Regions from separate parts of the Streptomyces liliifuscus genome, predicted to be linked through region 1. Evidence: riboswitches for the same ligand, from Rfam matches in the RefSeq annotation. Region 1 holds a riboswitch; each other region holds the start of a gene.
The links. Region 1 has a riboswitch for cyclic di-AMP ahead of JEQ17_RS19290 (transglycosylase family protein). Riboswitches for the same ligand answer to the same signal wherever they lie in the genome.
Positions count from the first base shown of each region.

Region 2: another riboswitch for cyclic di-AMP. It lies ahead of JEQ17_RS27345 (transglycosylase SLT domain-containing protein); the one in region 1 lies ahead of JEQ17_RS19290 (transglycosylase family protein).
Region 3: another riboswitch for cyclic di-AMP. It lies ahead of JEQ17_RS13275 (M23 family metallopeptidase); the one in region 1 lies ahead of JEQ17_RS19290 (transglycosylase family protein).

Region 1 covers NZ_CP066831.1:4,570,294-4,579,876, forward strand. Annotated here, with positions in the region: gene JEQ17_RS19270 (Ppx/GppA phosphatase family protein) at 1-518, opposite strand, end outside; gene JEQ17_RS19275 (DUF501 domain-containing protein) at 784-1,305, opposite strand; gene JEQ17_RS19280 (FtsB family cell division protein) at 1,392-1,868, opposite strand; gene eno (phosphopyruvate hydratase) at 2,011-3,291, opposite strand; gene JEQ17_RS19290 (transglycosylase family protein) at 3,745-4,446, opposite strand; cyclic di-AMP (ydaO/yuaA leader) riboswitch at 4,451-4,621, opposite strand; gene JEQ17_RS19295 (LysM peptidoglycan-binding domain-containing protein) at 4,847-5,779, opposite strand; gene JEQ17_RS19300 (cytochrome P450 family protein) at 5,980-7,275, opposite strand; gene JEQ17_RS19305 (globin domain-containing protein) at 7,459-8,679, shown strand; gene JEQ17_RS19310 (nucleoside triphosphate pyrophosphohydrolase) at 8,757-9,583, opposite strand, start outside.
Region 2 covers NZ_CP066831.1:6,352,286-6,361,868, reverse strand. Annotated here, with positions in the region: gene JEQ17_RS50730 (DUF5959 family protein) at 1-601, shown strand, start outside; cyclic di-AMP (ydaO/yuaA leader) riboswitch at 959-1,123, shown strand; gene JEQ17_RS27345 (transglycosylase SLT domain-containing protein) at 1,127-1,870, shown strand; gene JEQ17_RS27340 (HAD family hydrolase) at 2,004-2,819, opposite strand; gene JEQ17_RS27335 (FAD-dependent oxidoreductase) at 3,131-4,393, opposite strand; gene JEQ17_RS27330 (carboxylate--amine ligase) at 4,469-5,725, opposite strand; gene fahA (fumarylacetoacetase) at 5,971-7,242, shown strand; gene JEQ17_RS27320 (GntR family transcriptional regulator) at 7,611-8,390, shown strand; gene JEQ17_RS27315 (4Fe-4S dicluster domain-containing protein) at 8,439-8,666, shown strand; gene JEQ17_RS27310 (ABC transporter substrate-binding protein) at 8,682-9,583, shown strand, end outside.
Region 3 covers NZ_CP066831.1:3,145,989-3,155,571, reverse strand. Annotated here, with positions in the region: gene JEQ17_RS13295 (CobW family GTP-binding protein) at 1-36, shown strand, start outside; gene JEQ17_RS13290 (DNA gyrase/topoisomerase IV subunit A) at 33-2,483, opposite strand; gene JEQ17_RS13285 (M16 family metallopeptidase) at 2,857-4,218, shown strand; gene JEQ17_RS13280 (M16 family metallopeptidase) at 4,215-5,603, shown strand; cyclic di-AMP (ydaO/yuaA leader) riboswitch at 5,839-5,999, shown strand; gene JEQ17_RS13275 (M23 family metallopeptidase) at 6,012-6,785, shown strand; gene JEQ17_RS13270 (GntR family transcriptional regulator) at 7,103-7,798, shown strand; gene JEQ17_RS13265 (HPr family phosphocarrier protein) at 8,140-8,421, opposite strand; gene JEQ17_RS13260 (bifunctional acetate--CoA ligase family protein/GNAT family N-acetyltransferase) at 8,689-9,583, shown strand, end outside.

The sequences.
Region 1 (9,583 bases):
AGGTGCCGTTCCGTCATCCGTACGCAGCCGATGTCGACCGAGCGGGCGGCGCGGACGTGGTCCTCGCCCACCACGAACTCCGTGGAGCCGCCGCCGATGTCCACCACCAGGTAGGGCTTGGCCAGATCGTCGCGACCTGTCAGCTCCTTGGTGGCGCCCGTGAACGAGAACTCCGCCTCCTGGTCGCCTGAGATGACCTCGGGCTCGACGCCCAGGATGTCCAGGACTCCTCGTACGAACTCGTCGCGGTTCTCCGCGTCGCGGGAGGCGGAGGTTGCCACGAAGCGGAGGCGTTCCGCGCCGTGTTCCTTGACGATCGCGGCGTATTCGCGGCAGGCCGCGAAGGTTCGGTCCAGGGCGTCCGGGGCGAGGCGGCCCGTTCGGTCGACGCCCTGGCCCAGCCGGACGATCGTCATCCGTCGGTCCAGGTCCACGAGTTCGCCCGTCCGGGGATCCGCGTCCGCGACGAGCAGGCGGATCGAGTTGGTACCGCAGTCGATGGCGGCGACGCGAGTCATTGGTGGTGGTCTCCTGTTGCGATCGTGGCTCCGGGGGCGCCCGAGCATTCTCTCGCCCCCGCCGCCCCTACCCATTCCCGTCCCCTGGGGCTCCGCCCCAGACCCCGTGGGGTTCGTTTTTGGCTGCGGGCCGTCGTGGGTTGCTCGCGCAGTTCCCCGCGCCCCTAGGTACCTAGGGGCGCGGGGAACTGCGCAGTCTTTTGGGGGTTCGGGGGCGGAGCCCCTGAGTAAGGGACGGGAATGGGTAGGGGCGGCGGGGGCGAAATCACACCTCGGTGGGCACCACGCACGCCCCCTTGCGCCACCACTCCGGCAGCATCGCGAGGGCCTCGTCGCCCAGGGGGTTCACCCCCGGCCCGGCGGCCAGGGAGTGGGCGACCAGGACGTGGAGGCACTTCACCCGGTCCGGCATACCGCCCGCGCTCGGAAAGCCCGCGAGCACCTCGATGGAGTCCCGCCGAGCGATGTAGTCCTCGTGCGCCGCCCGGTACGCGGCCGCCAACTCCGGATCCGTGGCGAGCCGGTCCGTCATCTCCTTCATGACGCCGTTCGCCTCCAGCGTCCCGATGGCGGAGGCCGCCCGGGGACACGTCAGGTAGTACGTCGTCGGGAAGGGAGTCCCGTCGGGAAGACGAGGAGCCGTCTCGACCACGTCCGGCTGCCCGCACGGACAGCGGTGCGCGATCGCGCGCAACCCGCGCGGCGGCCGCCCGAGCTGCTGCTTGAAGGCCTCGACGTCCGCGTCGGTGGGCTCGGTGCGGGGGGTGGGCGGCGGGGGCGTTTCCATGCCTGTGGGTAAGTCTCTCTAGTCAGTTCTCTGAGTGGATCACCGGCGAATCACCGGCTGGATCACCTGTCGGGTGACCGATCGGGTCACCTGTCGGCGGCGTCTGCCTTGTCGACGCCGTCCCAGACGTTGGCGTACCAGGCCCGGTCGGCCGCCGTCTGATCCGTACGCGTCTTCTTCGCCGCGTCGGGGTCGATCACGATGTAGCCGGTCTCGCCCGGCATCACGTAGTGGAGCCGCTCCCGGATGCGCTGCTCGGCGTACGCGTCGTCCTGCCACCGCGCCTTGAGGTCGCGCAGCTGCTCGACCCTCAGGCGGGCCTCCTCCCGCTCGCGCTGGAGGTCGGCGACCTCGGCGCGCTGGGAGACGTACTGCCTTATGGGATAGGCGAGGGCCACCACGAGCGTGCACAGGACGAGGGCGAGGAGTGCCGCCCGGCCGGTCAGCCGTGAGCGGCGGGCCTGCCGCTTGGTCTGCGAGCGGTAGACACGGGCGGCGGTCTGCTCACCGAGCAGCCGCAGCCTGGTCGAGGTGGAGAACCGGTCGCGGTCCTTCACGGCCATCTGTCCCGCCTCCCCGGTACAAACCCGTCGAGTACACCGAGCCCGTCGGGCCCTTCACGTGCGTACGTCCCCGCACACGGTACGGGACCGAGTACGGGGACGTACGTACGACGGGGCTGTCACCCCGGCCGAAGGGCCGTGCTCAGCCCTTGAAGCGCGGGAAGGCCGAACGGCCCGCGTACACCGCCGCGTCGTCGAGGATCTCCTCGATGCGCAGCAGCTGGTTGTACTTGGCGACGCGGTCCGAGCGGGCCGGGGCGCCGGTCTTGATCTGACCGCAGTTCACCGCGACGGCGAGGTCGGCGATCGTGACGTCCTCGGTCTCGCCGGAGCGGTGGGACATCATGCACTTGAAGCCGTTGCGCTGGGCCATCTCGACGGCGTCCAGGGTCTCGGTCAGCGAGCCGATCTGGTTGACCTTGACGAGCAGGGCGTTGGCGGAGCCCTCCTCGATGCCGCGGGCGAGGCGCTCCGGGTTGGTGACGAAGAGGTCGTCGCCGACGATCTGGACCTTGTCGCCCAGCTTCTCGGTGATGACGTTCCAGCCGGCCCAGTCGTCCTCGTACAGCGGGTCCTCGATGGAGACGAGCGGGTAGGCCGCGACGAGCTCCTCGTAGTACTCCGTCATCTCGGCGGCGGAGCGCTCCTTGCCCTCGAAGAGGTACTTGCCGTCCTTGTAGAACTCGGAGGCGGCGACGTCGAGCGCGAGGGCGACCTGCTGGCCGGGGATGTAACCGGCCTCCTTGATCGCGTCGAGGATCAGGTCCAGGGCCTCGCGGTTGGAGCCGAGGTTCGGGGCGAAGCCGCCCTCGTCGCCGAGGCCGGTGGACAGGCCGCGGCTCTTCAGGACCTTCTTGAGGGTGTGGTAGACCTCGGCGCCCCAGCGCACGGCCTCGGAGAAGGACTCCGCGCCGATCGGGGCGATCATGAACTCCTGGATGTCGACGTTGGAGTCGGCGTGCGACCCACCGTTGAGGATGTTCATCATCGGGACCGGCAGCAGGTGCGCGTTCGGTCCGCCCAGGTAGCGGAAGAGGGGGAGGTCGGACGCCTCGGACGCGGCGTGGGCGACGGCGAGGGAGACGCCGAGGATGGCGTTGGCGCCGAGCGAGCCCTTGTTGTCGGTGGCGTCCAGGTCGATCATGGCCTGGTCGATGAGGCGCTGCTCGGTGGCGTCGTAGCCGACGAGCTCCGGGCCGAGCTGCTCGATGACGGCGAGGACGGCCTTCTCGACACCCTTGCCGAGGTAGCGGTTGGGGTCTCCGTCACGGAGCTCAACAGCCTCGAAGGCACCTGTGGAGGCGCCGGACGGAACGGCGGCACGACCCGTGCTGCCGTCGTCGAGGCCGACCTCGACCTCGACCGTGGGGTTGCCTCGGGAGTCCAGGATTTCCCGGGCTACGACGACGTCGATGGACGGCACGAGCATCTCCTTCTGGGATGTGACGCAAGCTGTTCCGGGCCGGAGGCCCGGTTGGGTGCGGACCTGTGGTGGCCCCGCGGCATGAGCCTAACCGGCTGCCGGGGTTCGGCCAGCCCTCGACCGCCTCCTGGACAGAACCGAGAGTAAATTGTTTCCGAACGGAACAAAGCGAGAGGGAAGCGCGGGAACGCCGAAGAGGCGAGCGCGGGAACGAAAAAGCCCCGCCCCGGTGCGTACGGGGGAACACGCACCGGAGCGGGGAGCCCGTGGGGGACGGGGGTGGCCCTCACGAGGCCTCCACTATGGGGGACACGGATGTGAGGGCGCTGTGGTTCAGCCGCGATTCGAATATGGACCGGAGATCCGGCCGAGGCTGAGCGGCCAGGGCCTCGGCCGTCACATGAGATGACATGACGTCCGGACGATCGAAGTGGGGGTCGCGGCCGACGGGTGTCAGCTGAGGTGCAGCTGCTGGCCCGGGAAGATGAAGTCGGCGTCGTCGACGATGTCGTCGTTCAGCTTGTACAGCTTCTCCCAGCCGCCCTTGACGTTCTTCTTCTCGGCGATCTCGCTGAGGGTGTCACCCTTGACGACCTTGTACTCGCCGTCACCCTTCTCGACCTTCTTGCCGGTCGGGGTCTCGACGGTCTTCTTCGCGGTCGAGCGCTCCTGGGAACGCGAGGCGCGCTCCTCGGAGGACTTGGTGCTCTGCTGCGGCTGCGACTGCGAGGTGCCCTGGCCGGAGTTGCCCGAGTTCGAGGGAGCCGGGGCGCCACCGGTCGAGGCGCCGGACAGGCCCACGCCACAGCTCGGCCAGGCACCCTTGCCCTGGCCCGCGAGAACCTTCTCGGCGACGGCTATCTGCTCGGACTTGGAGGCCTGGTTGGCGGTGGAGGCGTACGCCGAGCCGCCGTACGCGGCCCAGGTGGAGGCCGAGAACTGCAGGCCGCCGTAGTAGCCGTTGCCGGTGTTGATCGACCAGTTGCCGCCGGACTCGCACTGGGCGACGGCGTCCCACTCGGAAGCGGTGGCGGCGGAGGCTCCCGTGGCGCCCATCAGCGGGACAGCGACGGCGGCGGTGGTGACGCCGGCCAGCGTGGCGATACGGCTGGCCTTGGACGGGCGGCGGTGCTTGCCCTTGCTCGAAAGCAGCATGAAGTGATCCCCTCACCGACGCCTGCGAGGTGAGCTGTCGGGTTCGGGCCGAGTGAGTTGCCCGGCCGCGCGACACTGCTGTCACGCGGCTTAACCCCAAGCCGTACCTGGCCTCAACGACCGGGTCCGGCACTTACCTTGGGTCCCCCGCTCCTGCCTACGGCGCTTGACGCGACGACTGTTCCCGTACGGCCGCTGGCAGGATTCGGCGTTGCGACCGTCGGGGCTCACCAGTGGCGAGCGGTCACGACCGTAGACACGCGATCCGCCGAATTTCAAAGACGATCAGGGTCTTGAGATCCATGTCTCACTTTCACCAAATCGGACATTCGGCGCGAACTACCGCTGTTTTTCGCCCGATTCGACGCCTTGATGACCACATGGCACACCGCGCGGACCGCTACTTGTCGGCCGTCTGCAGGCCCTCCACGTCGAGGCTCTGACCGGGGATGATGAAGTCCGGGTCGTCGCCGACGGCTTCCTTGTTCTCGGCGTAGAGCGCCCGCCATCCGCCCTCGACACCAAGGGAGTCGGCGATCCCCGAGAGGTTGTCCCCGGAACGCACGGTGTACGAGCCCTCGGCGGCGACGCGCGACTCGCTGTCGCTGCGCGAGGCGTGCCGGCCGGCGGAGTCGTCCGCGCGGGAGTCGGTGGCACCTTCGTCGGCACTGCCGCCGCGGTGACGGCCCGAGCCGGTGTCTTCCGTTCCCGAACCCTCGGCCGAAGCCTCCCCGTTCTGGGACGACTTGTCCGGGTCGTCACTCTTTGCGGTGGCGTCCGTGGACGAGCTGTCGGAATCCTGTGAATCGGCACTGTCGCCGCTGCCGCTGGACGAGTCGGACGAACTGGATGAACCAGACGTGTCGGACTTCGTCCCACTGCTGTCACCCATACCCAAGCCGGACAGCGGGGTGGAGGATTCCTCCGCGACCCCCGTGTCGACGTCGGCCGAGTCGGAGTTCTGCGTCAGACCCGCGACGAGACCGCAGGTCGCCCAGGCACTCGTGCCCTTGGCCGCGAGGATCTTCTCGGCGACGGCTATCTGCTGCGAACGACTGGCCTGGTCGGCGCTCGGCGCGTAGTCGAGGCCGCCGTTGTCCTCCCAGGTCTCCTGGGTCATCTGGAGGCCGCCGTAGTACCCGTTGCCGGAGTTCGCGCTCCAGGAGCCGCCGCTCTCGCACTCCGCGACCGCGTCCCAGGTGGTACCGCTCGCGGCGCTCGCGCCGGTCGCGCCGAGCAGAGGGATCGCGATGGCCGACCCGGTCACGCCCGCCGCGACGAGGAGAGCCGGAGCCTGACGGGGGCGACGGTGACGACCGTTCCCGGAGAGCATGCGGTTGCCTTTCGCGTGACAGCAAGGACTGCGCACAGCGCACAGCCCGACGACTGCGCTTGTGACTACTGCGGCAGGTGGGACCGGCCGCATTGATGGGTGAACGTATAGGCAGTCGAACTCTTGTCACAAGTCGATGCAGCGCAGATAACGTGAAGATCACAAACTTGACGGAGTCTCATGTTCCGTCGACCCGTCTGCTAGTCCGTACGGACCTTCCCCGAAGGGGCGAACTCCACCGGAAGCGTGCGCAATCCCCGCATGATGAGCCCTCCACGCCATCGCAAATCGGCGGAATCTCCCGCGAGTTGCAGATCCGGGAGGCGGGTGAGGAGCGTGGCCAGCGCGGTCTGGCCCTCCAGCCGGGCGAGGGGTGCGCCGAGGCAGTAGTGGATGCCGTGGCCGTAACCGAGGTGCTGGTTGTCACGGCGGGACAAGTCAAGGGTGTCAGGCTCGGCGAACCGGGCGGGGTCGCGGTCGGCGGCGGCGAGCACGACGAGTACGGGATCGCCGGCGGCGATGTCCTGCCCGCCGACGCTCAGCGGTTCGGTGGCGAACCGCCAGGTGGCCAGTTCCACGGGCCCGTCGTAGCGGAGCAGTTCCTCGACACCGGTCGCGAGAAGGTCCGTACGGCCGGCCGCGAGGGAGTCCTGGAGCTGCTTCCGCTGCTCGGGGTGGGTGAGGAGCGCGTACGTGCCGTTGCCGATCAGGTTCACCGTCGTCTCGAACCCGGCGAACAGGAGGATGAAGGCCATCGCGGCGGCCTCGTTCTCGGTGAGGTGCTCGCCGTGGTCGGAGGCCCGGATGAGACCGGAGAGGAGGTCTTCGCCCGGGGCGGGCACCTCTGTCAGCTCCTCGCGCTTGCGGTGGATGAGCTCGGCGAGATAGCCGCGCATCTTCTTCACGGACCGCGCCACGCCCCCGCGCGGCCCTCCCCCGTGCCGGATCATCATCCCGGCCCAGTCCCGGAAGTCGTCCTGGTCCTCGCTCGGTACGCCCAGCAGATCGCAGATGGCGTAGATGGGGAGCGGAAACGCGAACTCGTGAATGAGGTCGGCCTCCCCCTTCTCCACGAACCCGTCGATGAGCCGGTCGGTCAACTCCTGCACCCGGGGAGCGAATTCGGCCACTCGCCGAGGTGTGAACGCCTTGCTGACGAGCCGCCGGAGCCTGGTGTGGTCCGGCGGGTCGATGTTGAGGAGGTGCGTCATCAGCTCGGCCTTGCGCTCGCCGGGGATACCGGTCTTCCCCTTCGCGTGCGCGGGCTCGTCGTGATGGGCGGGATTCTTGCTGAGCCGGCCGTCGGCCAGGGCCTGCTTGGCATCCGCGTACCGGGTGACCAGCCAGGCCTCCACTCCGCTGGGGAGTTTCGTCCGGTGCACGGGGGCGTGCTCCCTGAGCCAGGCGTACGCCGGGTAGGGGTCGGTCGCGAACTCCCAGGTGAAGAGTTCCGGGGCAGGTTCCCCGGCGGGGGGCTTGGCAGGTGTTTCCGTCACACCTCGACCGTATCGGGAGGGGTGGGGGGAGGCGGTTCGGTGGGCGGCGAGGGCCGGGCATGGCCCGACTCGGCCACTCTCCGAATCGGGCTCCGCTCCGCAGCTTGCACTGTTTGTTGCAGAACGTCCCTGAATCACCTGCTCCTTGACCCCATGAGCCGGAAACTCCATACATTCGCGCCCGTGGACCCCGATCTCCTCCGGACCAGTTTCGCGGTCGTCGAAAGGCGAGCCGAATTCGCGGCCAAGTACTTCTACTCGCACCTCTTCTGGCACCACCCCGATGTCCGCGCCCTGTTCCCGCTGGATTTCCCGGAGGACATGGAACGTCAGCGGGACCGTCTGTTCGCCGCGTTGACGCTGGTCGTGGGGCGCCTGGGGGAACCGGGGATGCACGAGTACCTGTGGGAGCTGGGGCGGGACCACCGGAAGTATCTGGCGCGGCCGGAGCACTACGCGGCGGTGGGCACGAGCCTGATCGCCGCGTTCGCCGCCGTGTCGGGAACGGCGTGGAACACCGAGGTGGAGAAGGCCTGGGACGAGGCGTACGCCGTGATCGCGGACGCCATGATGGACGGCGCGTGGGAGGCGGAGAGCCGGGGGGAGCCGCCCTGGTGGGACGCCGAGGTGCTCGACCGCACCAGGCACGGGGACGACCTCGCCGTGCTGAAGCTGCGCCCCCACCGCCCCCTCCCCCATCTGCCCGGCCAGTACGTCAGCGTCAACAGCCCTCGCGTCCCGGGCGTCTGGCGCCCCTACTCCCTCGCCAACGCACCCCGTCCCGACGACACCCTCGACCTGCACGTCAGCCTCGTCGAGGACGGTGTCCTGTCCACCGAGCTCATCCGCCGCACCCGCGCGGGCGACGTCCTGCGGCTCGGCGCGCCCGGTGGCCGGCTGACCCTGCGTACGCCGGTGGAGCGGCCCGTCACCTTCATTGCCGCCGGTACCGGGTGGGCCCCGGTGAAGGCGCTGCTGGAGCAACTGGCGTGGGAGCCGGGCTCGTACGACGAGGCCCGGCTCTTCGTGGTCGCCCGGGACACCGCCTACTTGTACGACCGGGCCGCGCTCGGGGAGTTATGCACGCGGCTGCCGCATCTCGATGTCACCGTAATAACGCCCGCGCCCGGCCGGCCGAAGGCCCAGGCCACCGGCCGGCTGCTGACAGCACTGGGCAATCGGGCCAACTGGGCCCGCCATGACGTCTATCTGGCCGGTCCGCCCAGGCTGGTCGACGAGACCGCCGAGGTCCTCCCCGTACTCGGCGCCGACCCCGAGCGCGTCTTCTGCGACGACCTGCCGCCCACCGACCGGGGACAGGCCCGCCCGCTGGGCCCGGGCGAATGGCTCCTCCACCGCCCCCGCCCGCACTGGCACAACCCGTCGGCGCGCGCCCCGGACTGAGCCCGCCATGAGCGCCCCAAAAGGGCGCGGGGAACTGCGCGACCAGCCACAGTCGGCCCGCACTTCTCAGACAGCACTCAGCGGAGCGTCTCGCGTACTCGTATCGCATCCCGGTAGGCCCGCGCCGCCACCCTGAGCGCCGCCTCCGGGTCCACCCCGTCCGTCTCGGCGCGCACCGCCAGTGCCAGTAGTTCGTAGCCGACGCCCTCGCCCTGGGGCAGCGGCACTTCCAGGCCCGCCGTGCGCGCGCGGGATGCCAGCTTGGCGGCGAGTGCGAGGCCGGGCTGGCCGAGGGGGACGCCCTCGGTCACGGATGTCCGCTGCTTCTCGACGGCCTTGGTGCGCAGCCAGTGCTCCTTTACCTCCTCGGGGGTCGAGGCGGTCTCGTCGCCGAAGACATGCGGGTGGCGGTGGATGAGCTTGGTGACGATGCCGCCCGCCACGTCGTCGATGGAGAAGGGCTCCTCCCCGTCCTCCGGGCGGCCCTCCTCGGCGATCCGGGCGTGGAAGACGACCTGGAGCAGAACGTCGCCGAGTTCCTCGCGCAGTTCGTCGCGGTCGCCCTCCTCGATGGCCTCGACGAGTTCGTACGCCTCCTCGATGCCGTATTTCGCCAGGCCCTTGTGGGTCTGCTGGGACGACCAGGGGCACTCGACGCGGATGCGGTCCATGACCTGGACGAGGTCGAGGAGGCGGGCGCCCGGGAGGTCGTACGACGCGGGGAGCAGTTCGAGGTCGGGCATCTGGACGCGCCCGGAGCCCGCCAGCCGGGCCAGGCCGTCGGTCAGGCGTGGCTCGCCCTCGCCGGTGGCCACGACGACGACCGTGTGCCCGCCTGCGCAGGTGTCGACCAGGTCCTCGGCGGTCGGCGCGGACTCGTCGACCCGGATGCCCGCCTCGCGCA
Region 2 (9,583 bases), 1.8 Mb from region 1:
GTCGTGGCGGTCGCTCGCGGCGGCCCTCACCCGCGTGGGCATCGACCGCACAGACGCCGGAACCGGTGGCTACACCCACCCGATCACCTACCGCCGCTGTCCGTCCTGCGCCGGGTGGAACTCCGTACAGGACGCCCACTTCGTCTGTGCCCTCTGCGACGCCGACCTCCCGGCCGACCACCGCACCGGCCCGACGGACCTCGCGCTCCTCGCCGACGAGGAGGGCAATTCCGTCAGGATCACGGTCCTCGGCCGGCACCCGCGGATGGTGGCGGGCCTCGCTGCCGAGATCGTCGTTGAGACGCCTTTCGTCAGCGGCCGCCTCGAACTCTCTCTGTGGCGCCGCCGACTTGAGACCTGGGGGAACGCCCTGGACGCCGCATTGCATCGCGGCGAGGACATCTCCTGGATGACGGTGGAGCGAGGCCCGTCGATTTCCATTCGGCTCACGGGAGAACGGGATTGCCCAGAGGTGATCGTGGAGGACGACACGATTTCCATGGCCACCGTGTGCGTCCCCGTCGATCTTCCCGGGAACTGGATCGACAGCCATCGGCAGAAACTGCGTGAGGTGCTGACCCTCTGGAACCCGGAGGACTGAACTCTCCGGAATCCCGAAGAGCGGCGAGAACATATCTGGACAAGTAGTCCCTTATGTCGACTGGGCGGACATCCAGACTCCGCCCGACTTGCCCACATTAAGCACATGAAGCACTTAATTCCCCACCTGTGCCAGTGAATTGAGTCACGTCCGTCCCGGACGGTCACTTTGCCCGGCCGGTCGATTCACCTTTGCTCAAAGCAAGTTGAACTTCGCCTTCCGAATGGATCAAGAATTCCCATCCGTCCCGAACAGGCAAATGACATCGCGATGTGAATTCTGGGCTTGTTCACGGCATGTGCTCTCGCATACGTTCACGTCACTCCGGATGGACCGCCTAATCCTGCCGCCGCCCGGAGATCCCAACCACCCATTCACTCGCGTACGGCAGGAGCGGGGGACCCAGGTAGGCCGCCGGTCCGGATTCCGGAACGGCTCGGGGTGAAGCCGCGTGCAGCATGCGGCCGGGCAGCTCCCGCCCGAACCCGACAGCTCACCTCGCAGGCGTCGGAGAGGAAACGCGCCATGGCCGCACGAGGCAAGCACCGCCGCCCCAGAATGAACACCCTCACGCGTGGCATCGTCGCCGCGGGAACCGGCGGAGCCGCGCTCGCGCTCCCCCTCGTGGGGGCCACCGGCGCCCACGCCGCACAGCCGACGCAGACCGCCCAGGCCGCACCGTCCGCGGTCCCGCAGGTCTCGCTCGTCACGTACAAGGTGGTCGCGGGCGACACCCTGACCAAGATCGCCAAGAAGCACTCCACGAGCGGCGGCTGGCAGAACCTGTACAAGGCCAACCGCGCGGTCATCGGCAACGACCCGGCGGTCATCCGCCCGGGCCTCAAGCTGACGGTCGGCACGAAGAACGCCCAGACCTCGGCGAAGAAGGCCACGGCGACCAAGGCGACCACCGCGTCCGCCGTCACCCCCGCCGCCGCGAAGACGTACACGAACGACCTCGACGGCTGGATCAAGGAGTCGCTGGACATCATGGCCCAGCAGGGCATCCCGGGGTCGTACGACGGCATCTACCGCAATGTCATGCGCGAGTCGTCGGGCAACCCGCAGGCCATGAACAACTGGGACTCCAACGCCGCGGCCGGTACGCCGTCGAAGGGGCTCCTCCAGACCATCGACCCGACCTTCAACGCGTACCACGTGGCCGGCACCTCGATGGACCCCTTCGACCCGGTCGCCAACATCACGGCGGCGTGCAACTACGCCGCCGCGAGGTACGGCTCGATCGACAACGTCTTCGGGGCCTACTGAGCGGGCCGACGGCGAACAGGCCGCCGGTACCGGGCGGGCCGGTACCGCGAACCTGTACCGGGCGGGCCCGCGACGAGGGGAACCCACCTCTCCGCGGGCCCGCCCGGTGCCGCGCCTTCTCGGCGACGCGGAGCTAGGGCCGCGGGCCGAAGAGCCGTTCCAGTACCACCGCGATCCCGTCGTCCTCGTTCGACAGGGTCACCTCGTCGGCCACCGCCCGGAGTTCGGGGTGCGCGTTGGCCATCGCGACGCCGTGGGCCGCCCAGTCGAACATCGGGATGTCGTTGGGCATGTCACCGAAGGCGATCGTTGTGGCGGGGGTGAGGCCGAGATGTTCGGCCGCCAGGGCGAGCCCCGTCGCCTTGGTCACGCCACATGGCTGGAGTTCGACTGTGCCGGGTCCTGACATCGTGACCGTGGCGAGGGAACCGACCGCTCCGCGGGCCGCGGACGCCAACTCGTCGTCGGACAGCAGGGGATGGCGCAGCAGCACCTTGCTGATGGGTTCCGTCCACAGGTCGTCGCGACGCAGGACGCGGACCGCTGGGAGTGTCGGGTGCGGCATCTCGTACCCCGGCTCGATGAGCGTGAGTCCGTCGACCCCGTCCTGGTCGACCGCGGCGTACACGTCCCCGACCTCCGCCTCGATCTTGCCGAGCGCCGTCTCGGCCAGCTCGCGGTCGAGGGTGACCGACCAGACCATGCGCTCGGCGCCGGCGTCGTACAGCTGCGCCCCCTGACCGCACACCGCCAGTCCCTGGCTGCCCAGTTCGTCCAGCAGGGGGCGTACGCGTGGTGCCGGGCGCCCCGTCACCACGAGGTGCCTGGCACCTCTCCCGATTGCCATCGCCAGCGCGGCGCGTGACCGGTCCGACAGGGTGTCGTCGCCTCGCAACAACGTCCCGTCCAGGTCAGTGGCGATGAGTGAATATGCAATCGGTGCGGCCATGATCAGAGAATACGGATCGAACGCCCCAACGACTCGACGGGAACCGGACGTCGTCCGGTATCTCGTCAGGCACAGGGGTGCCCGTCGGCACCATCCGTCGGCCGCCCGGAGGCAAATCGCAGGCGCCGAGGAGCAGTTGACCATGGCCGCCCTGCTCCCGAGCCCCCGGTCAACCGGCCCCTCGCCCGCTCTCGGCCCCGCCTCCCCGTGCCCGGCCTCGCCCCGTGGACACGGCTCGCGCACGGCCTTCGCGGCCGCTCGGCGGCTTCAACGACGCGTCGATGCGTACGCGCACGAAGCGGAGGTTCCGTTCAGCCGCGCGCCCCCACCAGATGCCGGACCAGCCTCGGTGAGGCGAACTCCGTGCCGCACACGAACCGCATCACGGGCCCGTACGAAGCCGCCGCCGGCAGCCCCGTGAAGTACAGCCCGGGTACGGAGGACCTGAACCCGGCGCCCAGCTTCGGTGTCCCCCGGCTCACCGCCAGCTCCGTACGCAGTTCGTGCCCGAGGAAGTCCATCGCCGCGAGATCGACGCGGTATCCGGTCGCGGCGACGACGTGGTCCGCGGAGAGTTCCTCGACGCGTCCGTCGAGGGTCCGGACGGCGAGGGCCGGATGGCCACCCTCCGATCCGGAGCGGACGATCCGCGACACCTCGCTCACCCGCACCGTCCCCTCGAACCGCTCCCGCAGCCACCAGGCGCCGAGCGGGCCGAGCACCCGGCGGACGAGGAAGTGCCGGGCCTGCGGCGGCAGATGGCGGTACGGGTGGGGGTAGTAGCTGAGTGCCCACAGCGACCAGGCCCGTCCGAAGGGCGACCCGGGGCGCAGCCTCGGCTGCGTCCAGGGGGGCGCGCCGAAGGCGACCGATCCCTTGCCGCGCGCCACCACGCGCACCTGCGCGCCCGCCTCAGCCGCGAGCGCCGCCGTCTCCAGGGCGGACTGGCCCGCCCCCACGACGATCAGCTCCTTGCCGGAGAACCGGGACAGGTCGTGGAGCTGCGAACTGTGCGAGACGGGCCCCGTGGGGGTCGGTCCGTCGGGCGCGGCCGCGGCCAGCTCGGGCGGCAGATATGCCAGCCCGGACAGCCCTGTCGCGACGACGACCGCCCGAGCGGTGAACAACTCCCCGGAGTCCAGCTTGAGTTCGAAGCCCGCCGGGCCGCGCCGACCGCCCCCTGGGCCACCCCGTTGACCGATCCGCCCGGTGTCCCCCTGATGGCCGCGCCGGTCGACCGAGACGACCCGCACCCGCTCCAGGTCCGGCACGAGCTTCTGCCGGAACCACTCCCCGTACGCGACGAACGTCTCGACCGGGACGATGTCCTCGTCCGTGACGAGTCGGCGGATGCCGGCCGCGTCGCAGTAGTCGACGAGGTTGTGCCCGCGCTGCGGGGCGTCGATGTTCGAGGCGGCCGGGGTCGACTTCAGAAGCATCCCCTCAGGCATGTGAGCGCGCCAGCTCACCATGGGCTCACCGAACACCCGTACCGGAATGCCGCGCGCTCGCAGATGCGCGGCGGTGGACAGGCCGAAGGGCCCGGCACCGATCACTGCCACCGGCTCCATCACGAAGTCCCCTCCCCAGGACGCTGCTTCGCCGTACGTACTGCTCGCGTACTGCTCGTTCTTGGTCGGACAGGCCCCTCAACCCGCGGTCGCGCGGGCACTCCGGCGGTTGGTCCGCCACAGCTGGTACATGTGCTTCACTCCGGGCCGTACGAAGCGCGCGAGCATGGTGAAGAACGGCCGCAGATCGTCCGCCGCCAGCCACGCCAGCTCCGTGCCGCTCGCGTGGGCGGGGGCGTGCGGTGTCGTGTAGCCGCTGCGGCGGTACGCGAGCAGGGCGGGCAGGTCGATGTTCTCCACGATGTACCGCCGGCCCGCGAGCTGTTCCCCCTCCGGAACGGTGCGGCCGGTCAGGTCCAGATGCATGGCACGGACGACGTCGATGCCCGACTCGCTCTCGAAGAGCCGGAACTGCGCGCCCATCCGCGGGTTGAAGTCGAGCAGTTTGTAGCGGCCGTCGCGCCGGTCGAAGCGCAGGTCGAGGTCGACGACGCCGCTGAAGCCGATCTGTTTGATGAAACGCGCCGCGATGTCCGCGAGTTCCGGATTGTCGACCACGTACGCGTTCGCCGTCATCCCCGCGTGCGGCGGCCAGGAGCGGACCTTGACGCCGGTGAACATGGCGAGCGGCGTCGAGTCGGCGTCGAAGTAGGCGTGCACGATCCAGTCCTCGGCGTCCTCCCTGGGCAGATACTCCTGGAGGATCACCCCGGGGTGCTCGCCCCAGCCGCGCGCGAGCGCGAGCAGCCCGTCGCGGGTCGCGATCCGGGTCGTCCCGCTCACGGCCGGGCGCGAGCGGCGCACGAAGGCCTCGCAGTTCTTGGCCACGAGCGGGAAGGCCGCCTTCGCCGCGAAGTCCTCGATCTCCTCGTACGACTCCGGGCAGGCGGACTCCGGGCTGGGTATGCCGTGCTCCAGGCAGAGTTCGTGCAGACCCTGCTTGCTGGCGAGGCGGCGCGGAAGGCCGGCGTCCACTCCGGGAAACAGGAAGCGGTCCGCGAGTTCCGCCTGGTGCTCGGCGATCAGCACCGCGGCCTCCTCGTCGGTCGGGATCAGCACGGTGGGCCGGCCGATCCGGCGCCCGACGCGCAGCAGCCCCTCGACGAGCCGCTCCGGCCGCTCCGTGCCCGTGGTCGGCCAGACGAACGCCTGCCGCAGATGCCGCGAGGCGGCGGCGGGCGTGTACCGGTCCTCCGTGATCGCGTACATCGGTACGCCCAGGCGCCCGAGGCTGCGGATCGCGCCCACTCCGCCGTGGTGCAGCGGGTAGTCGCCGAACTTCACGATCAGGCCCGGCACTTCCCGGTCCAGGTCGAAAGGCACGCCGGAAGGCATGCCTGCGGAGCTTCTGGCCACGGGTCCCCCCACGTGTCCCCCCTACGGACGCGGACCCAACTCGCCCGTGTCCCCCGAATGGACGCTAAGCCGGAATCAACCACTCCGACCCGGGCCCCAATCGGACATTGCGAACTCTTGCGCACCCTTTAGAACGGACATTGCGAACCCTTTAGACACTGCCCAAGAAGGGCAACTCCCCCGTAACGTGTGCCCCACCCACACGGAAAGCGAGGCAGCACCCCATGCCCCCCTTCGATGTCCCCGAGGGCGATCCCTTCGGCCCGCACAATCTTCCGTACGGCGTGTTCTCCCTTGGCGGGCCCGGCACCGGATCCGACAGCGGGTCCGACGGCAAGTCCAACAGCGACTCCGGCCGGCGGAGCGTGGGCGTTCGGCTGGGCGACCACGTGCTGGACGCGGGGGCCGCCGCCGTGGAACTCGGCTCCCCGTACGCCGCGCTGCTCGCCCGTCCCTCGCTGAACCCACTGCTCGCGGCCGGCCGCACGGCGTGGTCGGACGTGCGGCGCGCGATCACGGCGTGGGTGACCGTGCCGGCGCACCGCGAGACGATCGCGCCCCTGCTGCACCCGCTCTCCGAGGTGACACTCCACCTCCCCTTCGAGGTCGCCGACTACGTCGACTTCTACGCCTCCGAGAACCACGCCCGTAACGTCGGCCAGATCTTCCGCCCCGACGCCGAGGACTCCCTCACCCCCAACTGGAAGCACCTGCCGATCGGTTACCACGGCAGGTCGGGCACCGTCGTGGTCTCCGGGACCGAGGTCGTACGCCCCTCGGGCCAGCGCAAGGCCCCGGCCGACCCGGCGCCTGTCTTCGGGCCGTCCGTCCGGCTGGACATCGAGGCGGAGGTCGGCTTCGTGGTCGGCACGCCCTCCGCGATGGGCACGGCCGTGCCGCTGAGCGGCTTCCGCGACCACGTCTTCGGGCTCTGCCTCCTCAACGACTGGTCCGCTCGCGACCTCCAGGCCTGGGAGTACGTCCCCCTCGGCCCGTTCCTCGGCAAGTCCTTCGCCACCTCGGTGTCGGCCTGGATCACCCCGCTCGACGCCCTGGACGACGCCCGGGTCGCGCCCCCGACCCGTACGCATCCGCTGCTGCCGTATCTGGACGACGCCTCCGACGCCTCGGAGGACCCCGGCGGCTACGACCTGCGTATCTCCGTCGCGATCAACGGCCACGTCGTCTCCGAGCCGCCCTTCTCGACCATGTACTGGACGGCCGCCCAGCAGCTGGCCCACATGACGGTGAACGGCGCGTCGCTGCGCACGGGTGATCTGTACGGGTCGGGCACCGTGAGCGGGGCCTCGGACAACGAGCGGGGCTCCCTTCTGGAGCTGACCTGGAACGGGCGCGACACCCTCGAACTGCCGGACGGCAAGCGGACGTTCCTGGAGGACGGGGACACGGTGACGCTGACCGCGTGGGCTCCTGGGCCGCATGGCACGCGGGTGGGTCTTGGCGAGGTGAGCGGGCGGGTCGTGGCGGGCGCGTAGCCGTCTGCCCCGCGGGCGCGTCCGGCAACGCGGCGGGCGCGTAGGCGGGCTTGCCCGTACTTGGCCGGGGCGGGCCGTGCCTGGCCGGGGCGGTCCTTGCCTGGCCGGGGCCGCCCTTCCAGTGGGGCGCGTTGGTGTTCGCTGACGCGGAGTCGTTCGGATCTGCGGGGCGGTGGGGGCTTGGCGCGCAGTTCCCCGCGCCCCTGAAGGGGCGCCTGCCGAGGCGGTCTCTTTACGGGGTGTCCGTAGTGGCAGATCTTGTCGCGTCCCCGGAGAAGCCGCAGGTCATCCGGTCGGCCGGTGGAGTCGCTGGTGGCGCAACACTCCGGCAACACCAGATTCCGTACCCCGTCGGTATGGTCCGTCGCATGCCCAGCGAACGCATCCGTGACCATGCCGGCCAGGGCGCGACCACCGTCGCCGCCCGTCGGCGGCGGCTGCGCGCGGACCGGGCCAGGCAACTCGCCGACCTGCTGCGCCACCAGGTGCTGGCGGGCGGTTTCCCGCACGGCACGCTGCCGCACGAGGCGGCCATCGGCGCCGACTACCGGGCCTCGCGCAACACCGTGCGCCAGGCCCTCGACCTGCTGCGGGCCGAGGGTCTGGTGGAACGGCAGCCCGGTGTCGGCACGGTCGTCGTCGCCGAGAAGTACCCGCACGGGCTCGACCGGCTGATGGGACTCGCGGAGACCCTGCGCGAACACGGCCGGGTCAGCAACGAGGTCCGCACCGCGGGCCCGGTCGCCGCACCGGCCCCGGTCGCCGAACGGCTGCGGGTGCCCGTCGGCGCCGACGTCCTCTACATCGAGCGGCTGCGACGGCTCAACGGCCTCCCGCTCTCCCTCGACCTCACCTACATCCCACTCGACCTCGGCACCGCCCTGCTCGGCGCCGACCTGGAGAACACCGACGTCTTCCGCCTTCTGGAAGGCATCACCGGACAGCCGCTCGGGCACGCCGAGATCACCCTGGAGGCCGTCAACGCCGACGCGCACTCCGCGACGGTTCTGCAGGCCCCGCGCGGCTCGGCCGTCCTGATGCTGGAGCGCCTCACCCACCTCGCCGACGGCCGGCCCGTCGACCTGGAGTTCATCCGCTTCCGCGGCGACCGCATCACGATGAGCGGTCTGCTGCGCCGCTCGCTCTGACCTCCCCGCCCCCTTTCCCGTATCTGCGGGACCTCCCTGGAGACAGCCATGCCCTTGGCGCCCCAGCGGGCCGACGTGCCCGTGACCATCGACGAGTCGAAGTGCATCGACGGCTGCACTCTCTGTGTGGACATGTGCCCGCTGGACTCCCTCGCCATCGACGAGAGCAACGGCAAGGCCTATATGCACGTCGACGAGTGCTGGTACTGCGGCCCGTGCGCGGCCCGCTGCCCCACCGGAGCCGTGACGGTCAACATGCCCTATCTGCTCCGGTGAGAGGCCAGAATCCCCATGAAACGCACGGCAGTTGCCCTGTCCGCGGTCGCCCTGCTGCTTCCCCTGTCCGGCTGCGGCGGCAGCGCGGAGGCCGGTAGCGGCAACACGGTGACGGTCACCGTGGGCTACCAGTCCAAGACCATCAACACCGTCACCGCGGGCACTCTCCTGCGCTCCCTCGGTTCCTTCGAGCAGCAGCTGAACGCCCTCCACGACGGCCACACCTACAAGGTGAACTGGCAGGACTACGCGACCGGCGCCCCCATCACCGCGCAGATGACCGCCGGGAAGATCGACATCGGTTCGATGGGCGACTTCCCGCTGCTGATCAACGCGGCCCGCGGCAAGCAGCTGGGCCGCCCCACCCACCTCGTCTCCGTCACCGGCTACAACCTGCGCGGCGGCCTCAACACCGTCGTCACGGCGCCGGATTCGAAGCTCGACTCCCTCGACGACCTGCGCGGCAAGAAGGTCTCGACGAGTATCGGCTCGGCGGCCGACGGCACGCTCGTACGGGCCCTGCAGCGCGCCGGGATCAACCCGGACAAAGGCATCGAGAAGCTCAACCAGCAGCCCGCGGTGGGTGCTTCGGCACTCTCGGCGGGCAGCACGGACGCGCTCTCGCAGTTCGTCGCCTGGCCGGGCCTGCTCGCCTTCCAGGGCAAGGCGAAGGCCCTGTACGACGGCGCCGAACTGAACCTGCCGACCTTCCACGGGGTCACCGCCCGCGAGGACTTCGCGAAGAAACGCCCCGCCGTACTGGAGGCGTTCCTCAAGGCCCAGGCCGAGGCGACGGACTACCTCCACGACCACCCGGTGGCCGCGGCGGAGAAGGTCGCGAAGGCGACCGGGCTGCCCGCCGAGGTCGTGTACCTCTACAACGGCGCGCACGGCATCGCCACCTTCGACCCGGCGAT
Region 3 (9,583 bases), 1.4 Mb from region 1:
CGAGGCGCCGACCTGCCGGGTGCCTACGACGTCTAGACCGGGCCGGCTACCACCGAAACCGTCTTCGCCAGTGAGACGCCCGAGCCGTCCCTTCGCGGGTCCATCTCGGGAAGCTCCGCGGGCGTGCCGTCCTTCTGCGCGGCCCGGGCCGGCGCGGGGCCTGCCCACGCGAGGCTGAGGCAGTCCTCGCCCTTCAGGAACCGCTGGCAGCGCACGCCACCCGTGGCGCGGCCCTTGCGCGGGTACTGGTCGAAGGGCGTCAGCTTGGCCGTCGTCTGGACCGAGTCGTCCAGCGTGCCGCGCGAGCCCGCCACCGTGAACACCACCGCGTCCACGGCCGGGTCCACCGCCGTGAACGAGATCACCTTGGTGTTGTCCGTGAGCTTGATGCCCGTCATACCGCCCGCGGGCCGGCCCTGGGGGCGGACCTGGGAGGCCTGGTAACGCAGCAGCTGGGCGTCGTCGGTGATGAAGACCAGGTCCTCCTCGCCCGTGCGCAGCTCGGCCGCGCCGACGATACGGTCACCGTCCTTGAGCGTGATGACCTCCAGCTCCTCCTTGTTGGAGGGATAGTCGGGCACCACGCGCTTGACGACACCCTGCTGTGTGCCGAGGGCGAGCCCCGGTGACGACTCGTCGAGCGTCATCAGACAGACGATGTCCTCGTCGCCCTCCAGGGTCAGGAACTCCGAGACCGGCGCGCCTCCCGAGAGGTTGGGCGCCGCCGTGGTGTCGGGCAGCTGCGGGAGGTCGATGACGTTGATCCGCAGCAGCCGGCCGGCGGACGTGACCGCGCCGATCTCGCCCTGTGCCGTCGCCGGAACGGCGGAGAGGATCAGGTCGTGCTTGGCGCGCTTGCCCTCGCTCTCCCCGAAGGGGTCACCGTTGGCCGTACGCGCGAGGAGCTTCGTCGACGACAGGAGCACGCGGCACGGGTCGTCGGCCACCTGGAGCGGCACGGTCGTGGCGGCGGAACCGGCGGACTCCAGCAGGACCGTACGCCGCTCGGTGCCGAACTTCTTGGCCACCGCGGCCAGTTCGGACGACACCAGCTTGCGCAGCTCGGCGTCCGACTCCAGGATGCCGGTCAGCTCGTCGATCTCGCCGTTGAGCCGGTCGCGCTCGGTCTCCAGCTCGATGCGGTCGAACTTGGTGAGCCGGCGCAGCGGCGTGTCCAGGATGTACTGCGTCTGGATCTCGCTCAGCGAGAAGTGCTCGATCAGGCGCTGCTTGGCCTGGGCGGAGTTGTCGCTGGAGCGGATGAGACGGATGACTTCGTCGATGTCCAGCAGGGCGACGAGCAGGCCCTCGACCAGGTGCAGCCGGTCGCGCTTCTTGGTGCGGCGGAACTCGCTGCGGCGGCGCACGACCTCGAAACGGTGGTCGAGATACACCTCCAGGAGTTCCTTGAGGCCCAGCGTGAGCGGCTGGCCGTCCACCAGCGCCACGTTGTTGATGCCGAAGGACTCCTCCATCGGCGTCAGTTTGTAGAGCTGCTCCAGGACGGCCTCGGGCACGAAGCCGTTCTTGACCTCGATGACCAGACGCAGGCCGTGCGCACGGTCGGTGAGGTCCTTGACGTCCGCGATGCCCTGCAGCTTCTTCGAGCCGACCAGGTCCTTGATCTTGGCGATCACCTTCTCCGGGCCGACGGTGAACGGCAGCTCGGTGACGACGATGCCCTTGCGGCGCGCTGTCACGTTCTCCACGGACACCGTCGCGCGGATCTTGAACGTGCCGCGGCCCGTCTCGTACGCGTCCCTGATGCCGGTGAGGCCGACGATGCGGCCGCCCGTGGGCAGGTCGGGGCCCGGGACGTGCTTCATGAGCGTCTCGAGATCGGCGCCGGGGTGGCGGATCAGGTGACGGGCGGCGGCGATGACCTCGCCGAGGTTGTGCGGCGCCATGTTCGTCGCCATGCCGACCGCGATGCCCGACGAGCCGTTGACCAGGAGGTTCGGGTAGGCGGCCGGGAGGACCGACGGCTCCTGCTCCTGGCCGTCGTAGTTCGGGGAGAAGTCGACCGTGTTCTCGTCGATCGACTCCGTCATCAGGGACGTCGCGTCGGCCATCCGCGCCTCGGTGTACCGCATGGCGGCAGGCGGGTCGTCGTTGCCCAGCGAACCGAAGTTGCCGTGGCCGTCGACCAGGGGCAACCGCATGGAGAAGGGCTGGGCCAGGCGGACCAGGGCGTCGTAGATCGACGCGTCGCCGTGGGGGTGGAGCTTACCCATGACCTCGCCGACGACGCGGGCGCACTTCACATAGCCGCGGTCGGGACGCAGGCCCATCTCGTTCATCTGGTAGACGATGCGGCGATGCACCGGCTTGAGGCCGTCGCGGGCGTCCGGCAGGGCTCGGGAGTAGATGACCGAGTACGCGTACTCGAGGAAGGAGCCCTGCATCTCGTCGACGACGTCGATGTCGAGGATGCGCTCCTCGAAGTCGTCTGGCGGCGGGGTCTTCGTGCTGCGGCGGGCCATCGCTGCTGCGACTCCTTCACAGTCTCTGCCGGGGCATGAACGGGTTCTGACGGGCTCCATTGTGGACCGGCCCACTGACAACGCGGACCACGACCCGTCCGTACGGGCCTCCAGAGCCGGGTGTCCGGCCGCCCCAACAGGCGTCGCGGGCCGCCTTCTCGGCCTTTTCCACAGGCCTCGGAAGCGGCGGAGCCGCGTGCCCGCACAGGGCTTCGGAGGCCGTGCGGCCGCACGAGCGTACGGGCTCCCGGCGCCGCCCGCGTGCTCGCTCTCGGCGTACGCGCCGCGGGAACTTCGCCAGCTGTCCGCGCGCTTGCATACAGTGGCATGACTAGCAGGAATTCAGCAGTTTTCCGCGATCGAAGGGACGTACATGCCCATGGGTCACACGGCCACAGCTGAGGCCGGTTCCGGCGGCCTGACAGCGACCGAGCACCGCCTGGCCAACGGCCTGCGTGTGGTGCTCTCCGAGGACCACCTGACCCCGGTCGCGGCGGTGTGCCTCTGGTACGACGTCGGTTCGCGCCACGAGGTCAAGGGCCGCACCGGACTTGCCCACCTCTTCGAGCACCTGATGTTCCAGGGCTCGGGTCAGGTGAAGGGCAACGGTCACTTCGAACTGGTGCAGGGGGCGGGCGGTTCGCTCAACGGCACGACCAGTTTCGAGCGCACCAACTACTTCGAGACCATGCCCACGCACCAGCTGGAGCTCGCCCTCTGGCTGGAGGCCGACCGCATGGGCTCGCTGCTCGCCGCGCTCGACGACGAGTCCATGGAGAACCAGCGGGACGTCGTCAAGAACGAGCGCCGGCAGCGTTACGACAACGTCCCCTATGGCACCGCTTTCGAGAAGCTGACCGCCCTCGCCTACCCGGAGGGCCACCCTTACCACCACACCCCCATCGGGTCGATGGCGGACCTGGACGCGGCCACGCTGGAGGACGCGCGCGCGTTCTTCCGCACCTACTACGCGCCCAACAACGCCGTTCTCTCGATCGTCGGAGACATCGACCCGGAGCAGACGCTCGCCTGGGTCGAGAAGTACTTCGGCTCGATCGCGGGCCACGACGGAAAGCCCGCCCCGCGCGACGGCGCGCTGCCCGAGACCATCGGCGAGCAGCTGCGCGAGGTCGTCGAGGAGGAGGTCCCGGCCCGCGCGCTGATGGCCGCCTACCGGCTTCCGGAGGACGGCACGCGCGCGTGCGACGCGGCGGACCTGGCCCTGACCGTGCTCGGCGGCGGCGAGTCGTCCCGGCTCTACAACCGGCTCGTACGCCGCGACCGCACCGCCGTCGCGGCCGGGTTCGGCCTGCTGCGCCTCGCGGGAGCACCCTCCCTGGGGTGGCTCGACGTGAAGACGTCCGGCGACGTCGAGGTGCCGGTGATCGAGACCGCCGTCGACGAGGAGCTCGCCCGGTTCGCCGAGGAGGGCCCCACCGCCGAGGAAATGGAGCGCGCCCAGGCCCAGTTGGAGCGCGAGTGGCTGGACCGCCTCGGCACGGTCGCGGGCCGCGCCGACGAACTGTGCCGGTACGCGGTGCTGTTCGGCGACCCGCAGCTCGCCCTGACGGCCGTCCAGCGCGTTCTCGACGTCACGGCCGAGGAGGTCCAGGAGGTCGCCAAGGCCCGCCTGCGCCCCGACAACCGCGCGGTGCTGGTCTACGAGCCGACCGTCGCCGAAGAGGCCCAAGAGACCGACGCCGCTGACGACACCGACGAGGAGGCGGCCAAGTGACCGAGCTCGCCACGATGGAATTCCACCCGCAGCCCCAGGCCGGCGAGGCCAGGCCCTGGGCCTTCCCGGCCCCCGAGCGCGGCGCGCTCGACAACGGCCTGACCCTGCTGCGCTGCCACCGCCCCGGCCAGCAGGTCGTCGCCGTCGAGATCCTCCTGGCGGCCCCGCTGGAGGCCGAGCCGAAGGGCCTGGACGGCATCGCCACGATCATGGCGCGTGCCTTCACCGAGGGAACCGACAAGCACTCCGCCGAGGAGTTCGCCGCCGAGCTGGAGCGCTGCGGCGCCACCCTCGACGCGCACGCCGACCACCCGGGCGTACGGATCAGCCTCGAAGTCCCCGTCTCCCGGCTCCCCAAGGCGCTCGGTCTGCTCGCCGACGCCCTCAGGGCACCCGCCTTCGAGGACAGCGAGATCGAGCGGCTGGTGCGCAACCGGCTCGACGAGATCCCGCACGAGACCGCCAACCCGGCCCGCCGCGCGGCCAAGGAGCTCTCCCGGCAGCTCTTCCCGGCGACCTCGCGCATGTCGCGCCCGCGCCAGGGCACCGAGGAGACGGTCACCTCGATCGACTCGGCGGGCGTCCGCGCCTTCTACGAGAAGCACGTACGCCCCGCCACCGCGACCGCCGTGGTGGTCGGCGACCTCACGGGCGTCGACCTCGACGCGCTGCTCGGGGACACGCTCGGCGCCTGGACGGGATCGCAGGCCGAGGCCCGCCCCATTCCGCCGGTGACCGCCGACGACACCGGCCGCGTGATCATCGTCGACCGTCCCGGAGCCGTCCAGACGCAGCTGCTCATCGGCCGCGTCGGCGCCGACCGGCACGACCGCGTGTGGCCCGCCCAGGTGCTCGGCACGTACTGCCTCGGCGGCACCCTCACCTCGCGCCTGGACCGCGTCCTGCGCGAGGAAAAGGGATACACCTACGGTGTGCGGGCGTTCGGCCAGGTGCTGCGCTCCGCGCCGGACGGGACGGGCGCCGCGATGCTCGCCATCAGCGGATCCGTGGACACCCCGAACACCGGCCCGGCGCTCGACGACCTCTGGAAGGTGCTGCGCACGCTCGCGGCCGAGGGACTCACCGACGCCGAGCGCGACATCGCCGTGCAGAACCTCGTGGGCGTGGCACCCCTGAAGTACGAGACGGCGGCCGCCGTCGCGGGCACTCTCGCCGACCAGGTCGAGCAGTACCTGCCGGACGACTTCCAGGCGACGCTGTACCAGCAGCTCGCCGCGACCGGCACCGTGGAGGCCACCGCGGCCGCCGTGAGCGCCTTCCCGGTGGACCGTCTGGTGACCGTCCTCGTCGGTGACGCCGCGCAGATCGAGGAGCCGGTCCGGGCCCTCGGAATCGGCGAAGTCAGCGTCGTGACGGCGGAGTAGAGCGGAGCAGTACAACGCTTCTCCATGGAGAACCCAGGTGACTGAGGAGTCGCCTGGGTTCTCCTTTTGCCCGGACTTCAGCACTCGATCGGCGAGTTGTCCGTATTGGTAGAGAGGTTGCCCGTCTGCCCTGTGGCATGCGCTACAAAACCCTTGATCCGTTTGTTGATTGAAAGACGCCCCGCTTAGCGTCGGTCCGGCTGTTCGTCAGGCAGTGCGCCGCGCCCGCGGCACCGGACAGTCATCGCCGAGTCCCCGTACGGCGCGAGCCAGGGGAGCCGGGGACCCATATGTAGTCCCTGGGGTGAATCGGACGCCCTTCCCGAAGGGGGTCCGTAGGAGACCTTCCTGCTCCGAACCCGTCAGCTAACCCGGTAGGCGAGAAGGAAGGAAAGGACCAGCCACTTCATGGCGTTCACCCGCGCCACCGGGAAGCACCGTCGTCCCAGCCGCATGAAGCGCACGACCAACCGGACCGTCGGCGTCGCCGCACTCGCCACCACCGGTGTCGTCGGCACCCTGGCTGCTCCCGCACTCGCCGCCGAGAGCCCCGCAGAGCAGACCCTGACCCAGGCGATCACCATCGGCGACTCGGTCGCCGACCAGATCGACGCACAGGCCGCCGCCCAGCAGCAGGCCGCCGACGAGACCGCCGCCCGCGAGAAGGCCGAGGCCGCCGCCAAGGAGCGTGCCAAGGAAGCCGCGGAGAAGGCCAAGAAGGAGCGCGAGGTCAAGGCCCGCGCCGCCCGCGCGGCCGAGCGCGAGCGGCTGCTGAAGTCGTACACCGCGCCCATCTCCGGTTCGTACGTCTCCACCGGCTACAAGGCCGGCGGCGCCGTCTGGTCCTCCGGCAGCCACACCGGCATCGACTTCCACGCCGCCAGCGGCACCGCCGTGCACGCGGTGGGCGCCGGCACCGTCGTGGAGGCCGGCTGGGGCGGTGCGTACGGCAACCAGGTCGTCATCAAGATGAACGACGGCACCTACACCCAGTACGGGCACATGTCGTTCCTCGGTGTCTCGGTCGGTCAGACGGTCACGCCCGGCCAGCAGATAGGCCTCTCCGGGGCGACCGGCAACGTCACCGGGGCGCACCTGCACTTCGAGGCGCGGACGAGCGCGGAGTACGGCTCGGACATCGACCCGCTCGGGTACCTGCGCCAGCACGGCGTGAACGTCTGACGGAGGGCGACAGCTCCCCACGCGACGGCCCTCCACACGGCAGCCCTCCGCGCGACGGCCCTCCAGGCGCGGCACTGTCCCGAAGGCCCCGGCTCACCGAGCCGGGGCCTTCGCGCGGTCCTGATCACTTCCTGATGGCATCTCGACCACTTCTCGACCGACTTCGTACCGGACGACTGCCTGTTCAGAAGCGAGGTGTGTCCAAAAAATATCCACGGATTCCGGTCCGCCATCGGAATTTCCCGCTCTCTGCAATAGAGTCACCGAACAAGCGTCAATCGACCGCGTTTCGCGGGGGTTAAGGCGGAGGTCGGGTCATGCGTATTCCCGCGCACTCGGTATGCACGGCGATCCGTGACGACATCGTCGCGGGTGTCTACGAGCGCGGCGGCCGGCTCACCGAAGAACTGCTCGCGCGCCGGTACGGCGTCTCGCGGGTCCCCGTGCGGGAGGCTCTGCGCACCCTGGAGGCGGAGGGATTCGTCGTCACGCGCAGGCACGCGGGCGCGTGCGTCGCGGAACCCACCGAGCAGGAGGCCGCCGACCTCCTGGAGATGCGCATGCTGCTGGAGCCGCTGGGGGCCGCGCGGGCCGCCCAGCGCCGCACCGAGGCGCACCTCAAGGTGCTGCGCGGCCTGGTCAGGCTGGGCCAGGAGCGCGCCAGGAGGGGCAACAGCGAGGATCTGCGCTCACTGGGCGGCTGGTTCCACGAGACGCTCGCACAGGCCTCCGGAAGCCCCGCACTGACCTCCACGCTCGCCCAGTTGCGGCACAAGATCGCCTGGATGTACTCGGTCGAGGCGCCCGCCCATCCCGCCGAGTCCTGGGCCGAGCACGGCGCCATCGTGGACGCCGTCGCGCGCGGCGACAACGACCGGGCCAGGGCGATCACGGCGCTGCACACCGAGCGGGCGATGGCCGCGCACCGGCTGCGCTTTCCCGGCGGCGGTGACCGCGCGGAGCGTGTGAGGACTTCGCAACATCCCGTAAACACGGCGGGCCTGCGGCATTAACAGTGGCGCCGTATACAAAGAGAGTTATTCGTAGGGGTCTATTTCTGCTGCCCCTTTTCTCCACGTGCCGAGAATTCCCGCGCACGTGATTTCCGCATGCGCGGAACCGCGTGAGTGGAACTCGGCGCGAGGGCAGGCGAAGAAATTCCGGACGATGCCGACGGCGCGGCGGAAAGCCGCGCGCCGACGCGACGTACGGACAAAACGCCGACGCGGTCGTGGGAAAAGTGTCGCGCACGGCACGTACGCTCGAACCGTGCCGCTCGCCGCGCAGACGGAAACGGCGGAGCCGCGTCCCCCGGCATGGGTGGACGCGGCTCCGCCGTATGTGGTCCGCGAGATCAGACGGTCTCGGGAAGCTCCTCAAGGCCCTCGGCGACCAGCTTCGCCAGGCGGTCGAGCGCGGCGTCCGCGCCCTCGGCGTCGGAGGCCAGGACGATCTCCTCGCCACCCTGGGCGCCCAGGCCGAGAACCGCGAGCATCGAGGCGGCGTTGACGGGGTTGCCGTCGGCCTTGGCGATCGTCACGGGGACGCCGGAAGCCGTGGCGGCCCGGACGAAGATGGAGGCGGGACGGGCGTGAAGGCCCTCGGCCCAGCCGACGTTGACGCGGCGCTCAGCCATGTGATGCTGCCCTTCAGGTGTCTCACGGTTGTCTAGACCATTGTTCCATATCGTGAAGCGTGCCCCGAGCGGATGCGGATTCCGGGCCCGAGGCGGCTTCGGTCCCCCAAGACTGCCTCGCGCCCCTGTCGGACGCGAGCCCGCCGTCGCCGGGACGTGAACCCCTCGGAGGCGAACCCGGGGACCCGGACCCGCGACCGGGCCCGGGACATGAACCCCCGGGACGACGACCGGCCGTTGTCGGACCCGAGCCGTACTCTGGGCCCCATGCAGACCTCGCCGGACCGGCACGAGTACCCCGCTCACTGGGAGGCCGACGTCGTGCTGCGCGACGGCGGCACCGCGCGCATCCGGCCGATCACGGCCGACGACGCCGACCGCCTGGTCAGCTTCTACGAGCAGGTGTCCGACGAGTCGAAGTACTACCGCTTCTTCGCGCCGTATCCGCGCCTGTCCGCCAAGGACGTCCACCGCTTCACGCACCACGACTTTGTGGACCGGGTGGGACTCGCGGCCACGGTCGGCGGCGAGTTCATCGCCACCGTACGCTACGACCGCATCAACGCCGACGGCCTCCCCGCATCGTCCCCCGCGGACGAGGCCGAGGTCGCCTTCCTCGTGCAGGACGCCCACCAGGGCCGCGGTGTGGCATCGGCCCTCCTGGAGCACATCGCGGCCGTCGCCCGTGAGCGCGACATCCGCCGCTTCGCCGCCGAGGTGCTGCCCGCCAACAACAAGATGATCAAGGTGTTCACGGACGCCGGGTACCAGCAGAAGCGCCACTTCGAGGACGGCGTCGTACGCCTGGAGTTCGACCTGGAGCCCACCGACCGCTCGCTCGCAGTGCAGCGCGCGCGGGAGCAGCGGGCGGAGGGGCGCTCGGTGGCCCGCCTCCTCGCGCCGGGCTCGGTCGCCGTCATCGGCGCGGGCCGCACACCCGGGGGAGTGGGCCGCAGCGTCCTGGAGAACCTCCGCGAAGCGGGATTCACCGGGCGCCTGTACGCGGTGAACGGAGCACTTCAGGAGAAGGAGCTCGGCGGAGTGCCGGCCTACCGCTCCGTCCGTGACATCCCCGAGCCCGTCGACCTCGCCGTCGTCGCCGTCCGGTCCGAGCGCGTCCCCGAGGTCGTCGCCGAGTGCGGTGAACACGGGGTGCAGGGGC